2 linked regions of the Rubinisphaera italica genome follow. The protein of the gene in region 2 interacts with the protein of the main gene of each other region in a pairwise test. Links are inferred from orthologs where the notes say so. Each region holds a gene or a part of one and is shown on either strand. Other genes may lie near its edges. The genes, in order: Pan54_RS22090 and rsfS.

What was found.
Region 1: the proteins of rsfS (region 2) and Pan54_RS22090 interact in binary tests that used the Escherichia coli proteins (3 or more experiments, as listed by UniProt). The link is inferred for Rubinisphaera italica from one-to-one orthologs.

What each region holds. Positions count from the first base shown.
Region 1 is NZ_SJPG01000001.1:5,799,699-5,803,015, reverse strand. Bases 320-3,310 are described here. They hold Pan54_RS22090 (ATP-binding protein), read right to left. Parts: upstream 2,429-3,310; coding sequence 1,211-2,428; downstream 320-1,210. Other genes in these bases: Pan54_RS22085 (hypothetical protein), read right to left, coding at 2,482-3,310; Pan54_RS22095 (DUF5682 family protein), read right to left, coding at 320-1,090. Also shown: more of Pan54_RS22095, read right to left, coding at 1-319; more of Pan54_RS22085, read right to left, coding at 3,311-3,317.
Region 2 is NZ_SJPG01000001.1:259,451-262,545, reverse strand. The notes cover bases 85-2,853. They hold rsfS (ribosome silencing factor), read right to left. Parts: upstream 1,793-2,853; coding sequence 1,376-1,792; downstream 85-1,375. Other genes in these bases: Pan54_RS01035 (sulfatase), read right to left, coding at 2,002-2,853; Pan54_RS01045 (hypothetical protein), read left to right, coding at 730-1,368; Pan54_RS01050 (VWA domain-containing protein), read left to right, coding at 85-672. Also shown: more of Pan54_RS01050, read left to right, coding at 1-84; more of Pan54_RS01035, read right to left, coding at 2,854-3,095. UniProt on the Escherichia coli protein: Functions as a ribosomal silencing factor. Interacts with ribosomal protein uL14 (rplN), blocking formation of intersubunit bridge B8.

The sequences.
Region 1 (3,317 bases), 5.5 Mb from region 2 along the record:
CAGCGCGAGCAATCTCACGACCGCGACCGTACAAATCGCCTTGAACAAGTGTGGTTTCAACCGCTTCGAGCAACTCCGCCCTCCCTGGGGCGGAATGACCGCGCAGCCGACTTAAGTCAGTCGCGATCCGCACAATTTCTGTTGCATCCGGAGTGCCTGCGACATGGCCAGCCTCACGCAGATGGCGACATAATTGGGTTGCGAAATGACTGATCACGCCGTGCATCTGTTCGACGCTACTGGTTTCAGACATTGATCGCTGCCAAACCGGGTCAAGGATCCCGGCTGGGTAGCCACTTCGCTGATCGAGCTGAGCATATGAGTAAGGAATCAGTGATGTCGTCAAATTCTCGACGGACGATGGCTTATCCTTTTCATATTCAAATTCATCGGGACATGTCCACAGCAGTGGATCTTCCAGAAGTGCGGAGGCATGAAACGAACCGACGATGGCAACCGATCGCTTCGGAGCCAGGGCAATTGCCTCCCGCATCGCGAGTTCCCGATGTGCATCTGCAGGTGTTGCTCCCTGAGAAGATTGCCGCATCATCCAGCCAAACAGCAAACCGGCTCGTCGAATCGATTCTGGAGAGGCATTTACTCCCGGAGTTTCAACGAATGTTTCCCAAAGAGCAGCTGTGTCCTTGGACTGATAACGATTCAACAGTTGATTCACGATCGGCGTCTCATCCGAATCCGATGACGAAGACGTGTCTGCAAAGCGAGATTCAATCTGAGACATTTTCTCCAAGGAAAGGTCGCAGGGGATGACCGGAATCTGATGTTTTGCCGCCCACCGAATTGCGATTAGCTCAGGAGAGAAATCGGCCAAAGGATAAAAAGAGAGCAATCGATTTCGCCCGGCTGCCGCTAACGCCACCGGCGCTTCGAGTTCATCATCTCCCAGATATTCAATCCACTTCTGAAAATCTGGCGGGAGTTCGAGCAGAATCGCTTCCGGCTGAGTCTTGGCCAATAAGTCTGGCATTACTCTAGCCAAAGCAGCCGAATGATGTCGGACTCCGATTAAAAACGGTTCCCGACAATCCGCCAGCCGCTCCAAAACATCCTGGGGAATTTCTGACTCCATTTACTAATAACGCCTATAAATATTTAAGAATCTAATCTTTCAGATAGATTATTAAAACAACGGTGGCGGGGGCGATCTCGAAGAGAAGCCCCCGAATCATTCGACTTTCGGGGGCTTCCGTTAAAAATCCTGATCCACTTCCTCAAGATTTTCACGCAGCTGATACATTCGCTTCCAGAGTGCATTGGATTCACTGCGTCGACGCACCGGGCCATCCCAATAGGCGAGCAATCGATCGCGGTCTTCCTGATTATCCTTGAGCACAACTCCCAGCAGATACCCCGGCAGTAACGAGACAGGATCTTTACGCGAAGAAAAATAAACCCCTTGCCGAGTAATCGCCGCTGCAACAGTGACCGCTTCAGCGGTACTCATCACGGCTGCTGGTCGTTCGATACTCCAGCCTTCTTCGGTCCGCCCTTCGCGCAGGTCGCGAAAAGTTGTGACGAGAATATCGAGCAGTTTTGCATCGATTTCTTCATGAGTTCCCGACTCAGTCAGCATGGCCTTGGCTCGACTCCGAACAAGTTCCACTTCCTGAGCAGCCTCGGCTATCGGATGGACGGTCTCAAAGTTGAAGCGGCGTTTCAAAGCAGCCGACATTTCGGAAACACCCCGGTCCCGCAGATTAGCCGTCGCAATCAAATTAAATCCGGGAGCAGCAAACACGCTTCCCCCTTCGCCTTCAAGTTCGGGAATCATCAATCGACGTTCGCTCAAGATACTGATCAAAGCATCCTGAACTTCCGGCAGACAGCGTGTGATCTCTTCGATCCGAACCAGCTTCCCGGTTTTCATTCCTGTCATGATCGGCGATGCGACCAGAGCTTCGGGCCGTGGGCCTTTATCGAGCAGCATGGCGTAGTTCCAGCCATAGCGAAAATGATCTTCACTCGCCCCGGCTGTCCCTTGCACTGTTAACGCACTCGAACCGCTGATGGCCGTTGTGAGCAATTCGCCCAGCATACTTTTGGCCGTCCCTGGCTGGCCAACCAGTAACAATCCTCGTTCTCCGGCCAGAGTGACGATACACCGCTCAACCAGTGCCCTCGGTCCAACAAACTTGGCCTCGATCGCCATCGACTTTGGCAAACCATCTGGCAAAGATACAGAGGCAGGAGCGCGAAGTGATTCGCCGTGCGTCCCGCAAATGAAATCGACGACTCGTTCCGGAGAAAGCAACCAACCCGCAGGTTTTGGCGAACTGTCGATGGCACGCAGGAAAGTGATTTGATCAGCATAACGCTCTTCGGCAGGGGGCTGCTGTCGCGTAGCGATGATTGGATCCGGTTCCTTTCTCTGCGTAGCGGTCGAACGTTTCGTTGTCTTCTTCGGCATACGGAAATGCTTTCCTGCTTGGAGATTGTAATTAAAACTGGGTTGAGGATTCGCTAGAGACTGGCCTCTTCATACTCTGGTTTATCACCATCGAGAATACGTTGCCAGACAGCTGGGAACAAATCTTCGTAGGGCCGCAGAACCATCGGCCCCCCAATCGGGAAATCGAGGCCAATGTCCAAGGCAAGATCGACCAGATGATCTTTTTTCCAAGCTTCAATCGGCAACCAGGGAGCTTTCAAATCGAGCCATTCTCCTGGAAGAAAGATCGACCGACCTGCTCGGGAACGTTTCGCATCAAGAACAAGTTCTTTTTCAACGAGTTCACCCGCTGCTTTTTTATAGCGGGCAGCAGTCCAATCGTTCCATTGCCGGACATTTGCAGTTGTCGGATCGGGAAGTGCAAGCACCTGAGCATACAACACGGCTGCATCCTCAGAAAGTTTGAGTTTTTTCTGAATGCCTGCCACCGTTTTGGGAGCCGTCAGCAGAGGGTTTTGAGGCCATTGATCTTCGGATAGAGTTCCTCCGAGAATGGCATGCGAAATTTTCTCGTAGCCTGGGCTGTTAAGCACGTTGACGATGGAAACGGAATTCGGATCTCCAGTAACTCGTTCGGGCCCAACTTCCATTTCGAGAAGGCCCCGTAACCTGGCGAGTGAATTCGAGTCCTTGAGAGAGGCCGGGTGAAATGCAATGAAAACATGATGTTTCGCGTCAGCGGCGGCACTAATCAATTCGTCGCTGTAGCGGTTTAGACCAGACTTTCGATCCTGTTTTGTTTTACCAAGATGTTTATTGGTCCACTCTAATGGCGTCATCGCCTTTTTTGCATCATAAGAGTAAATGTGAAGTGGGCGAAGTAAGAGCAGGGTCTTGGGGCTATTGA
Region 2 (3,095 bases):
GAACTTGATCCCAATCGCCCTAATCGTGGCGGCAATGAAATCCCGGAAATGATCGTTGTGCCTCCCGGGGATGAACGAACCGAAACCTTCACGCCTGAATTTACCTGGGTCGGTCCAGACACATTGCAGGCTCGTTTCCGCATGGAAACGATGGGAACCTATCGCACACTCGTCAAAACCAGCAGTCGCGAATTTCAGAGGGGTCCTGCATTGTCGCTGCCCTATTCACCCGAGTTCGCACCACGCCCTGGCTTGCCGAGCGGCAAAAAAGTTCTTGCAGAACTGGCAACTTTGACAGGTGGCGAACAGAGAACCGAAGTCCTGAGTATTTTCGATAATCCACCTCGCAGTCCAAAGAAAGTTTCACTGGTTCCGCACCTGCTCATCATCACTCTGGTGTTAATCATTATGGAAATTGCGGGACGCCGGCTGGCTCTCTGGGGCGATTTGTTTCAACGCTCCGCAGCTGCGGAACAAGAGCCGGTTGCGACTCCCAAATATCGTGGCCCTCAATCTCGGCCCCAGCCAACAGCGAAAAAGAAATCTGTTTCCGAGAAGCCAGAATTCGCTAAAAAGTCAACCAAGACGGTCGAGCCTGCCCCTCAGGAAACAAAACCGAAAGTCGACATCTTTGCTCAAGCCAAAGAACGCGCCCGCCGCCGCCGCGATTAGTTCCTATAACAACAATTTGAAGAATACGAAATTATTCAGACATCTTAGAGGATCACCATGTGGAAGGAATTGATCGAGGCGATCACCGAGCAACTCAATGATCATTGGGTCAAACTGGCTACCGCAGCAGGGTTCATGATTGTCGGATGGTATATCGGTCGTCGCCGCGAACGCAGGAACTGGACGAAGCGGGAATTTCTCGATCGCCTCAATATTTCGCTGACCTATATCGAAGCAGGCACATTACGGATTCGCACGCTCATCGAGAAAGATGGCGAGGAAATTTTTCTCAACAAACATGCAGCTGCCACGATTCGCAAGTACGCGGATAAAACCGTCCCCACAAAACCAATTATCCCTATCCCTGAAAACGACAGCTGGTTTTTTCTCAACGGGGTGCTCAATGAAATCTCAGAAAAATACTCGGCTGGCCTGATCGCAGCAGAAGCAGGGCTGCCCGTCGAGAAGCAGGAGTTCTTAATCTGTCTGACCAACGAAGCCGATGGAGCGGTCAGGACGAGAAAAATTCGGGCGATGGTCGTTCGGAAAAGTTTGCTACTGAAGCTTCCTGAAGATATGCCGAAGCTGGAAAATCCCTGGCATCGAACCCGCTGGGAAACTCTTAAATGCATGGCAGAAGCCTACGAGAATTCCCCGTTTCAATTCGCCGAAGTCGAAATCATGATTCCAAAATAGCAACTCATCAGTTCGACTTCGCCAGATGAGCTTGCCAGTCGACGTGGGTGGCATCGGCCCAGAGGCGTTCGAGATCATACAGTTCGCGGTTTTCCGGATCGAAAGCGTGCAGCACGATATCGCCGTAGTCCTGCAGGATCCAGTTATTGCCGGAGTAACCTTCAAGGCTGATCCGATTGGAACCTGATTTTTCCAGCAACGTATCAGCTTCTTCCACGATGGCGTGCAGCTGTCGTCGACTGTTTCCGGTCGCAATCACAAAGTAATCGAATTCCGGAGTCAGTTTTGTGAGATCAAGAACAACAATGTCGCTGCCTTTGAGTTCATCGGCAATCTTCGCGCACTGGCATGCCAGATCAAGCGACTTGGCCAGCTGTTCCGGGCTGCGCTCGAAAATGGTTGTCGCTTCAGATTGATCAATCACAGTCTCAGTTTGTTCGTGCAAATCAGAAATCGCTCGTTACTCCGCAAGATACCAAAATAGTAGAATCAACATTTCGTCGATTGCGTTCGTTTCAGGGTATCCTACCCGGAAAAGTGGTCGAAATATACAGTTGACCCTCAAAATAAGTGAATCCAGCTTGAGATGTATGTTTCCTGGTTACGACAGGTGATCATTCGACAGGTTCGGACTTATTCAAGTGGCTGAGGCATTTTCGCTTTCATCGTCTTTTGCCATTGGGCCAGTTTTTGCTGCAATTCCAAGGTTTTGACAGGATTTTCACTCACTAGATTCTCCTGTTCACCCGGATCCTCTTTAAGATTGTACAGTTCCCGTGTCCCTTCTTGATAGAACTCGATCAGCTTCCAGTCACCCTCCCGAATCGATGCTCCCGGACACCAGGTGGAGCCGTGATAGTGTGGATAATGCCAGTAAAATGTTCGCTCCTCTGACTGTCCTTGCCCATTCAATAATGGAACAAGAGATTGTCCATCGGCATGCAAATGAGGTTGCGAAGGGAGTCCAGCCAGTTCCAGTATCGTCGGAAAGAAATCCATGCTGACAATGGGAGTCACACAAACGCTACCCGCCTTTGTGATTCCAGGAGAGCGAATAATCATCGGTTCTCGAACTCCACCCTCATACAGCCAGCCCTTACCTGATCGTAATGGCAAATTCGATGTAGGGCCGGGAGTTGGTTTCGTACAAAGCCCGCCATTATCAGAAAAGAAAATGACCGTTGTGTTTTCTTCAAGTTGGAGTTCCGCCAGTGTCTTCATCAGGCTGCCCACACTCAGATCAACCGCAGCAATCATTGAGGCATACTCGGGATTATCCTGTCTGGCTCGCGACTTAGCGTCCCGTTCTGTAATGGGTGGAGAGTCTTCTTCAAACTGCTGGTTGGCCTTTTGCTGGAAATGCTCAATCTTTTTCTTGTAAGGTTGAATTGGAGTATGCACATTATAATACGAGAGATACAAAAGGAACGGCTGGTCGGTCTTCCGTTTTTTCAGAAAACTGATGGACTCTTCGGTCAATCGCTCCGTCAGATATTCTCCAGGCTTTTTCGACTTCAGAACGGGATTATTCCATGGAGCATAATACCCTCCTGGTGGAGACCCGCGATGATGTCCGCCGAGATTAAAATCAAAGCCCTGATCGTTCGGCCAATGCCCCTGCTCTCCAAGATGCCATTTGCCAGCAAAGAACGTCTGGTAATTGGCTTCTTTTAACGCTTCCGCAATCGTTGTTTCTTCGAGTGCCAGATTCTCCCGATCTTCCACCT